2 regions of the Butyricicoccus pullicaecorum genome follow, and region 2 is predicted to be linked to the other one. Evidence: a T-box and tRNA genes for the amino acid it is inferred to sense, from the RefSeq annotation. Region 2 holds a T-box; the other holds one or more tRNA genes.
The links. A T-box is a leader RNA that pairs with one kind of tRNA and senses whether it is charged. The one in region 2 lies ahead of pheS (phenylalanine--tRNA ligase subunit alpha), so its partner is inferred to be a tRNA-Phe.
Positions count from the first base shown of each region.

Region 1: it has a tRNA-Phe gene. The T-box ahead of pheS (phenylalanine--tRNA ligase subunit alpha) is inferred to sense a tRNA for this amino acid. The anticodon was not compared.

Region 1 is NZ_NFKK01000004.1:247,301-252,158, reverse strand. Features, by position in the region: gene B5F17_RS05815 (PD-(D/E)XK nuclease family protein) at 1-1,586, opposite strand, end outside; tRNA gene B5F17_RS05810 (tRNA-Gly) at 1,663-1,738, opposite strand; gene B5F17_RS14645 (hypothetical protein) at 1,847-2,071, opposite strand; tRNA gene B5F17_RS05805 (tRNA-Phe) at 2,091-2,166, opposite strand; tRNA gene B5F17_RS05800 (tRNA-Asp) at 2,206-2,282, opposite strand; gene rd (rubredoxin) at 2,579-2,740, opposite strand; gene cysK (cysteine synthase A) at 3,332-4,264, opposite strand; gene B5F17_RS05785 (O-acetylhomoserine aminocarboxypropyltransferase/cysteine synthase family protein) at 4,289-4,858, opposite strand, start outside.
Region 2 is NZ_NFKK01000003.1:142,866-147,723, reverse strand. Features, by position in the region: gene B5F17_RS03895 (valine--tRNA ligase) at 1-1,092, opposite strand, end outside; T-box leader at 1,187-1,406, opposite strand; tRNA gene B5F17_RS03890 (tRNA-Cys) at 1,425-1,498, opposite strand; gene B5F17_RS03885 (DUF2500 domain-containing protein) at 1,581-1,931, opposite strand; T-box leader at 2,103-2,337, shown strand; gene pheS (phenylalanine--tRNA ligase subunit alpha) at 2,439-3,458, shown strand; gene pheT (phenylalanine--tRNA ligase subunit beta) at 3,504-4,858, shown strand, end outside.

The DNA of each region.
Region 1 (4,858 bases), on a different contig from region 2:
TCGCCGCACACCCACACGGTCTGTTCCATCGCACCGACCAGAATTTCCCACAGCTGACGGTACTCGTCGGCCAGCTGCAAGCGGCCTGCCGCTTCATGCGCCTGCGCACGATCGGTCATACGTCCGGCAGTGTCCTCGGCTTCGAGGAAGGCATACAGCGCACGCACGCAGTCCCCGGCGGTCTGAGCATGCTTAAGCGCTGCTTGCAGGGTGACGAAAGGCGAAATGATACGCTCACGCAGTTCGTTGAGCGTGTCCAGACGAGCTTTGGCATCCTCGTCCAGCGCAAGACCGTAGCCGTCCGGGTGGTTCTTCCACGGCTTATTCCATCCGCCGCCGCGGACGCGCCAGGTCAGGACATAGTTTTCCAGCTGGTCGATCTCGTCCGGGTCGGCCGCGCACAAACCGGTTTTGAGACAGCCGAACACATCCTCGTATCTGAGACCATTTGCTGCGGCTTCCAGCGCACCGGTGACCAGCGCAAGCGGTGGTTTTTGCAGCAGATCGGCCTTTTCGCTCAGGAAGATGGGCACGTCGTAGCGCGCCATTGCCATTTCGAGCGCTGCCGCGTAGCTGTCGCCGTCGCGCGCCGCGACCGCGAAGTCGCGCCAGTGCGCACCGGTCTCACGCACCATGCGGCGAATGAGCGCGGCGGCGTGGGTGCACTCCTCGAAGGGCGTGGACGCGCACACAAGGTGCACGCTTTGGCCGTCAGCCGGTTCGGGCGCTGCCGCGGCCTGCAAGCCCACGCGCTCGAGCACGGCCAGATCGTGCGGACGGGGCGCAGCCGCGCCCAGGTCGATGACCTCGGCTTTTTGTCCATGCCGTGCCGCCATGCGGGACAGCAGCGTGACCGTCTTGCAGCCCGAGACAAACACGTCGGGTTCTCTGCGGTCGGCAGCAATCGCCACGGTCAGCGGCAGCTTTTTCTCCAGAAAGCGGTCGATGACGCGCAGTTCCTGCGGCGTGAACGAGGCGAAGGAGTCAATATAGATGGCGGCGCCGTCCAGCACCGTGCTCTGCGGCAGCGCATCGGCCAGTCGTCCGAGCAGATCACGCGGATCGGGCACGGTCTCGTCGCACAGGCGGTCGTACGCCGTGTACAGCGCACCCAGGTCGGTCAGCTTGCGCGCGAGCAGATCGTCGCCCTCGGCGCGCATCTCCTGCGCCGCACGGAAAATGGCCTCGGGCGGCTGGGCGCAGGTCTTGAGCTCGTCGATCACGCCCAGCATTTCGCGCAGCAGCTCAGGGCGGTCGGTCAGACCGGGGTAAACCTCCATGCTGGTCTGCACCCGGCGTGCGGCCTCGTGCAGGGTCAGCAGACGGCCTGCCGCGGTCAGCGTGGTCTGTGCCAGACCGCCGACCTCGGCGAAGATACGACCGGACAGGCGGGTAAAGGACAGAACTTCGGCGGTGCGGGCAGCGTGACCGCCGGTTGCGGCAGCCAGTCGGCGCTCGTAGGCGTGCGAGAACAGTTCCGGGACGATCAGATACTGCCTTCCCTCCCGTTTTTCGGCCTGCTGGGCGATTTCGTTCACCAAAAAAGCGGTTTTACCGCTGCGAGAGCGGCCAATGACGATGCGCATGGCAAAAAACAGCCTCCTTTCGCGTTTTGACGCGGGATAAAACGAAAAAGACCACTCTGCCGAGTGGTCTTGGTTTTGGAGCGGATGACGAGGCTCGAACTCGCTACCTCCACCTTGGCAAGGTGGCGCTCTACCAGATGAGCTACATCCGCATATCAAATTTTGGTTTAGTAAACCGGTTTACTTACCGTTTACTGAAGTTCTTTGCTCCGGGCGGAATCGCGTTTGCCGAAGCTCCCTTTGCATGTTTTCTCATGCAGTCAGACTGGAAACACGGTGCACTTTGAAAAAGCAACGCAGTCGCTTTCACTGAAGTTTTCTTTGCTTACTTTCTTTTTCAAAAGAAAGTAAGTGGTGCCTCCGGGCGGAATCGCTTTTCCTGCGGGAAAAGCCACGGCGGTTGAAATTGTCCACCGGACAATTTCCAAGAGCCGCCTTTCGATTCCTTGCTCGAAAGAGCTCTGATTTTTCTCAACCCATTCCAAAGGAATGCTTTGAGAAAAATGGTGCCTCCGGGCGGAATCGAACCACCGACACGGGGATTTTCAGTCCCCTGCTCTACCGACTGAGCTACAGAGGCATCTAAACTTTTCTTCCCTTTTTCTCTGAGAGAAAAAGTTGGCGACCCGGATGGGGCTCGAACCCACGACCTCTAGCGTGACAGGCTAGCGCTCTAACCAACTGAGCTACCGGGCCAAGTGCTTGTTTATTATAAGCGAATTTTCCGCCCGTGTCAACAACTTTTTTCAAATTTTTTGTTTTCGTCTTTTGGGGGCTTCTGGTGGTTGACGCGTAAACTATAATGCGTTTGCGTATCTTTCCTATCTTTTGGTCTTTACGGACGCACAAAGAGGACGCCGGGCAGCGTCCTCTTTGCGTTCAGGGATAAGATAAAAGGGGGATCAAAAAGAGATTCAAAAAGGGGGATTTCAAAAAGATTGAGATTTGGGAAAAGATTTCATTTGGGAGGTTAGAAAAGAGAGGTTTTTATGTTAGGCCTGCTCGGAGAAGGAGTCCTTGCCTACGCCGCAGAGCGGGCAAACAAAGTCGTCCGGCAGAGCTTCCCACTTGGTGCCTGCTGCGATGCCGTTGTCCGGATCGCCGGTAGCTTCGTCGTAAATATAACCGCAGATATCACATACGTACTTCTTCATCTCATTGTTCTCCTTTAAAGTTTTTCTATTTTTGAAATGTATTTACACGGAATAAGAAAGGTTATAAACTGTATTTTTCAGTTTTCAGTGTTCCCTTTCTGTACCTTTACTATACACCGAGTGTGCCGATTTTGCAAGCTTTTTTTGCGCAAAAATGTATACCGTCTTAGTAATATTTGCGCGTTATTTTTTGGTTATATTGTCTAATTGATAGAGATTCCTAACAAAACCGCCTCTTTTTGTCACTTTATACACAGGATTTTATGGGTTTTTGGGAGGTGGATGGGATGAGGGAAAAACAAAACCGTCCCCGAAGGAACGGTTTTGATGAGCGCGTTTGACGCGCGGGAGTATTGCGCGTACACTCGTCATATCCGCGCACAGCGCGGGAATAAGGATAGTGGCCTACGGGCTACGGACGCGCTTTTGATTATTTTTTAGTTGATTTTCCCTCGCGGGAGGTCGGGAAAATCAAAAGGAGTATTTCGGACTCTGCGGAGTCCGACTCAGGGCTCTGCCCTGAGAACCCGCAAGCCTTTCGAGAAAGGCTTGAGCGAAAGCTTCAGTTCGCCCACGGGGCGGGAATTCCCTTTAATCGTCGAAGATGCCGGTGCTCAGATAGCGTTCACCGGTATCAGGCAGCATAACCACGATGGTTTTGCCCTCAAATTCCGGCTGTTTTGCCAGTTCCAGTGCAGCGCTGACGGCTGCGCCGGAGGAAATACCGACCAGAATACCCTCAGTGCGGGCAATTTCGCGTGCGATGGCGTTTGCGTCAGCGGTCTGGACGGTCTTAACCTGATCGTAGACCGTGCAGTCGAGTGCTTCCGGGACGAAGTTAGCGCCGATGCCCTGAATACCGTGCGGGCCGGCCTTACCGGTCGACAGCAGGGGCGAGTCAGCGGGTTCAACTGCGACGACCTGCACGCCCGGGTTCTGTTCCTTGAGGTAGCGGCCAACGCCGGTGATCGTACCGCCCGTGCCGATGCCAGCGACGAAAACATCGACGTTACCGTCGGTATCGCGCCAGATTTCCGGGCCGGTGGACTTATAATGTGCGGCGGGATTTGCGGGATTGACGAACTGACCGGCGATGATGCTGCTGGGGATTTCACGATTCAATTCATTGGCTTTGTCGACTGCGCCCTGCATGCCCAGTTTGCCCGGAGTCAGGACGATTTCTGCGCCGTAAGCCGCGATCAGGCGGCGGCGCTCGAGGGACATGGTCTCAGGCATGACCAGAATGACGTGATAGCCACGGGGAGCAGCGACCGATGCCAGGCCGATGCCGGTATTACCCGAAGTCGGCTCAATGATGGTCGCGCCGGGTTTGAGCTTGCCCGAGCGCTCTGCGTCCTCAATCATGGACAGCGCCGCGCGGTCTTTGGCCGAACCAGCCGGGTTCATGCACTCGAGCTTAGCCAAAATACGCGCTTTTGCGCCGTGTGCCTGTGCGATGCGGTCGAATGCGACCAGCGGCGTGCCGCCGATGAGATCGGTGACACGATCAAAAATCTTTGCCATAACGGTGAGACCTCCTTCAAAAATTCAGGCGTTCAGTGCCTGGTTCAAATCTTCCAGAATGTCGTCGATGTGCTCGATGCCGATGGACAGGCGCACCGTGCCCTGTGTGATACCGGCGGCGGCGAGTTCCTCGTCATTGAGCTGCGCATGGGTGGTCGATGCCGGGTGGATGACCAGCGACTTGGCATCTGCGACGTTTGCCAGCAGCGAGAACACTTCCAAATGATCGATAAACTGCTTGGCCGCTTCCCTGCCGCCCTTGAGCTCGGCGGTGAAGATCGAGCCGCCGCCCTGCGGGAAATATTGCTGATAAAGCGCGTGGGTGGGGCTGTCCGGGAGCGAGGGATGGTTGACGCGCGCGATTGCCGGGTGATTGTTCAGGAATTCGACGACGCGCAGCGCGTTCTGTACATGGCGCTCGACGCGCAGCGACAGGGTTTCCAGCCCCTGCAGGAGCAGGAATGCGTCGAAGGGCGACAGGACAGCGCCGGTGTCGCGCAGCAGAACGGCACGAATGCGGGTGCAGAAAGCAGCCGCGCCGCACGCATCGGCAAACGACAGACCGTGATAGCTCGGGTCGGGGTCGGCCAGCAG
Region 2 (4,858 bases):
AACGAACCACTGTGCAGAGGTCATCGGCTCGACAGTGGTGCCGCAGCGATAGCAGGTGCCAACGTTGTGCTCGTGATCCTCGGTCTTGACGAGGTAACCGCCCTCTTCCAGATCGCGCAGAACAGCCTTGCGGCACTCGTAACGATCCAGACCCTGATACTTGCCGCCGTTTTCGTTAACCGTTGCGTCCTCGTTGAAGACCAGAATCTGCTCGAGGTTGTGACGCTGACCCATCTCAAAGTCGTTCGGGTCATGGCACGGGGTGGTCTTAACACAGCCGGTACCGAATTCCATATCTACGTAATCATCAGCGAAGATCGGAATTTCGCGGTTCATGATCGGCAGGATACAGGTCTTGCCAACCAGATGCTTGTAACGCTCGTCGTTGGGGTTGACTGCAACACCGGTATCGCCCATGAAGGTCTCAGGACGGGTAGTTGCAACAACAAGGTATTCATCGGAATCCTTGATCGGATACTTGATGTGCCACAGCTTGCCGGGCTGAGTTTCGTACTCAACCTCAGCGTCGGACAGTGCGGTTGCACAGTGCGGGCACCAGTTGATGATGCGGCTGCCCTTGTAGATCAGACCCTTTTCGTACAGGTTTACAAAGACTTCCTTAACAGCCTTAGAGCAACCCTCGTCCATGGTGAAGCGCTCGCGGCGCCAGTCACACGAAGAACCGAGCTTCTTGAGCTGAGAAATGATGCGGTTGCCATACTGGTGCTTCCAGTCCCAAACGCGCTTGAGGAACTCTTCACGACCCAGATCGTAACGGGTCTTGCCCTCGTTGACACGCAGGTTTTCTTCAACCTTGATCTGGGTTGCGATACCTGCATGGTCGGTGCCGGGCATCCAGAGTGCGGAATAGCCCTGCATACGCTTGGTACGGATCAGGATATCCTGAAGGGTCTCATCGAATGCATGACCCATGTGCAGCTGACCGGTAACGTTCGGGGGCGGGATGACGATGGTAAAGGGCTTCTTGTTCTCGTCTACCTCTGCGTTGAAGAACCCGGAATCGTTCCAGAACTGATACAGCTTGTCTTCTACGGCAGAGGGATCGTATGTCTTGGGAAGTTCGTTCGCCATTTAGATCTCTCCTTTTATGGTATTAAGATTTGATATTTTTGCAATTTCATGCCTCTGATGATAAATCAGAGAAATAAAAAACGGTTTCCGTCCCAAATAGGACGAAAACCGTAGATTTCCGTGGTACCACCTAAATTCGCAGCAGTTCTGCGCACTTTTCGCCGATAACGGGACGTCCCGGGAATATTTACTGAAATTCAATATTCCAGCTCCAAAGCGACCTTCCCTCTTCCCTGCCTGCAAACCTTGCACCAGATGGTTCGCTCTCTAAAAGACAGGCTATAAGAGGTACTCCTCTTTTTCACTGCATTTGCGATATTCACGAAAAGAAATGGAGGTACCACCCAGAATCGAACTGGGGATCAGGGAGTTGCAGTCCCACGCCTTACCGCTTGGCTATGGTACCAAATCAGTTCTTGTCTATTATATCGGCTTTGCCGGAATTTGTCAATCAAAAAATTTTCCAGCCTATGCAGGCTGGAAAACAATCAGCTCTTTCGTGTAAAGTCCAGAAAGCGAGTGCCCTGAAAGGACAGCGTGCCGCGGTCCCCTTCGGCTAACATGCCATAGTCTGAGCCGCGCAGAGAAAACTCCATTCGATCGCCGCTGTCAAATTCAAAAGTTGCGTAATAGCTGGTCGATGTATGCATGTGGTTGTCGTGATGATGGTGATGCGTTTCGGTCCGCTTGGCCACGACTCTTGCAGTCACCGATAAGCGCGGAGACTGATTGTTCGTATGCCATTGCGCGATACCTCGTACTAGCTGTACAATAAAAAGAATTAAAATAATGCCGAAAAAGATCGGAAACAATGAAAATACCAGATTAAATCCAAACAAACCGATGACACGCCTCCTTTTTCTGTATCGATTGTTATGATATAGCTACATTATAATAGATATTATGACACTGTGCAACAAAAAGAACGAAGAATCGTCAAGTGATTTTATCATTCGGGGCTTGAAAAGTCAGAAAAGCTGTGATATAGTGATAAAGTATTCTTTATATTGATAATTGCGATGAGCAGGAAAAGTAACCTGATCGAATCTTTCTCAGAGAGCGGCAGTCACCGGCTGAAAACTGCCGTGTCAGAAGTTTGGGTGAAGTTCCCCTGTGAGCTGAGACGCTGAAGATATGAAGTAGGTGTCTCCGTCTTCTTCCCACGTTACGGGAAAACGAGCGCGCAGACAGATTGTTCTGCGAAGCTAGGTGGTACCACGGAGTTATGCGGCCTTCGTCCTAGATTTACTGGGACGAAGGCTTTTTTGTTCCAATTAAATAGATGCCGCAGAATATTTTCTCACAAGCAGAAACGTATTATAAAATATTGCAAGGAGTGTTCCACTATGAAAGAACAGCTCGAAGCCATCCTCGCAGAAGCGAAGGAAGCGCTGAGCAGCGTGAAAACCGCCCGTGAGCTGGGCGACGTACGCGTAAAGTATCTGGGCAAAAAGGGTGCGCTGACCGCCATCCGTAAGGGTCTGAAGGATGTCGCACCGGAAGATCGTCCGGCAATGGGCCAGCTCATCAACGATGTCGTTGCACAGCTGGAGCAGGCACTGACCGCACGCGGTGAAGAGATCGAGCGTATTGCGCTGGAAGAGAAGCTGGCAAGCGAGACGCTGGACGTTACGATGCCTGGCAAGCCCATCGCACTGGGCAAGAAGCATCCGCTGAACGTCGTTCTGGACGAGTTTAAGGAAATTTTCCTGGGTCTGGGTTTCTCGATCGCAGAAGGCCCTGAGGTAGAGCTCGATCATTACAACTTTGAAGCACTGAATATTCCGAAGGATCATCCGGCACGCGATACGCAGGATACCTTCTATATTTCGGATAATGTCGTACTTCGTACCCAGACTTCTCCGATGCAGGTACGTACCATGGAGAAGAAGAAGCCGCCGATCCGTATTATTGCGCCTGGCCGCGTATACCGTTCGGATGCAGTTGACGCAACCCACTCTCCCCTGTTCCATCAGATCGAGGGCCTGGTTGTCGATAAGGACATCCGCATGAGCGACCTGAAGGGCATTCTGGAGCTGTTTGCAAAGAAGCTGTACGGTGACGATACGGTTGTACGTTTCCGTCCGCACCACTTCCCCTTCACCGAGCCGTCTGCTGAGATGGACATTCAGTGCTATCAGTGCCACGGCGAAGGCTGCCGCCTGTGTAAGGGCGAAGGTTGGATCGAGATTCTGGGCTGCGGTATGGTACATCCTCACGTACTTGAAGTATGCGGAATCGACCCCAATGAGTATTCCGGTTACGCGTTCGGTATTGGTCTGGAGCGTATGGTCATGGGCCGTTTCAAGATTGACGATATCCGTCTGTTCTATGAGAACGATGTCCGTTTCCTGCACCAGTTCTAATTAGATTGTGTACCGATTATTATCCATATTGGGAGGAACAAGAAAATGAAACTGCCGCTTTCATGGCTGAAAGATTATACGAATATTGATGGCATTTCGCTCAAGGAATATGCCGCAGCGCTGACGATGTCCGGTTCTAAGGTTGAGGGCATTGAAAATCTGGGCGCTGAAATTGACAATGTTGTAACCGGTGAGATTCTGTCGGTTGAAAAGCATCCGGACTCCGATCATCTGGTGATTTGCCAGCTGAACGTAGGTCAGGAAGAGCCGGTGCAGATCGTTACCGGTGCACCTAATATCACCCCTGAGACCGTTGGCTGCATCTGCCCGGTTGCGCTGCATAAGTCTACCCTGCCCGGTGGTGTCAAGATCACCAAGGGCAAGCTGCGCGGTGTGGTATCCAATGGTATGATGTGCTCGTTCCAGGAACTTGGCATCGACCACGGCTGCGTACCGTACGCATGCGAGAATGGCATTCTGCTTCTGCCCGAAGGCACTCCGGTAGGCGCAGACATCAAGGACGTACTGGGTCTGAACGAAGATGTCGTTGAGTTCGAAATTACTTCCAACCGTCCGGACTGTCTGTCCATGATTGGTCTGGCACGTGAGACCGCAGCGACCTTTGATCGTCCGTTTGCCGTTCATGAGCCGGTTGTTAAGGGTTGTGGCGACGATATCAAGAACTATATCTCGGTTGAGGTAAAGGAGCCTGAGCTGTGCCCGCGTTATACGGCAAAGGTTGTCAAGAACATCAAGATTGAGCCCTCTCCGGCTTGGCTGCGTGAGCGCCTGAATGCTGCCGGTGTTCGCCCGATCAATAACATTGTCGATATCACCAACTATGTCATGCTCGAGTATGGCCAGCCCATGCACGCATTTGACTATGCTTGCCTGTCTGACGGTAAGATTGTTGTTCGTCGTCCGGTTGAGGGCGAGGCAATCCAGACGCTGGATGGCCAGGATCGTGCTATTACCAATGAGATGCTGGCGATTTGCGACGGTTCCAAGCCGGTAGCAGTTGCCGGTGTTATGGGTGGTGCAAACTCCGAGATCACCGACTCGACCAAGACCGTTGTCTTCGAGTCTGCATGCTTCCATGGTGCAACCGTTCGTATCACGGCGAAGGCACTGGGCATGCGCACCGAGGCTTCCGGCCGCTTTGAGAAGGGTCTGGACCCCAACCTGACCATGCCTGCTCTGCTGCGCGCTTGTGAGCTGGTTGAGGAACTGGGCGCCGGTGAAGTAATCGATGGTGTCATCGACGTATATCCGGGCAAGCAGCCTGCAAAGACCCTGCCCTTTGAGCCGGAAAAGATCAATGCACTGCTGGGTATCGACCTGACTCCCGAGCAGCAGATTGCATATCTGGAGCGTCTTGAGTTCCGCGTTGAAGATGGCGT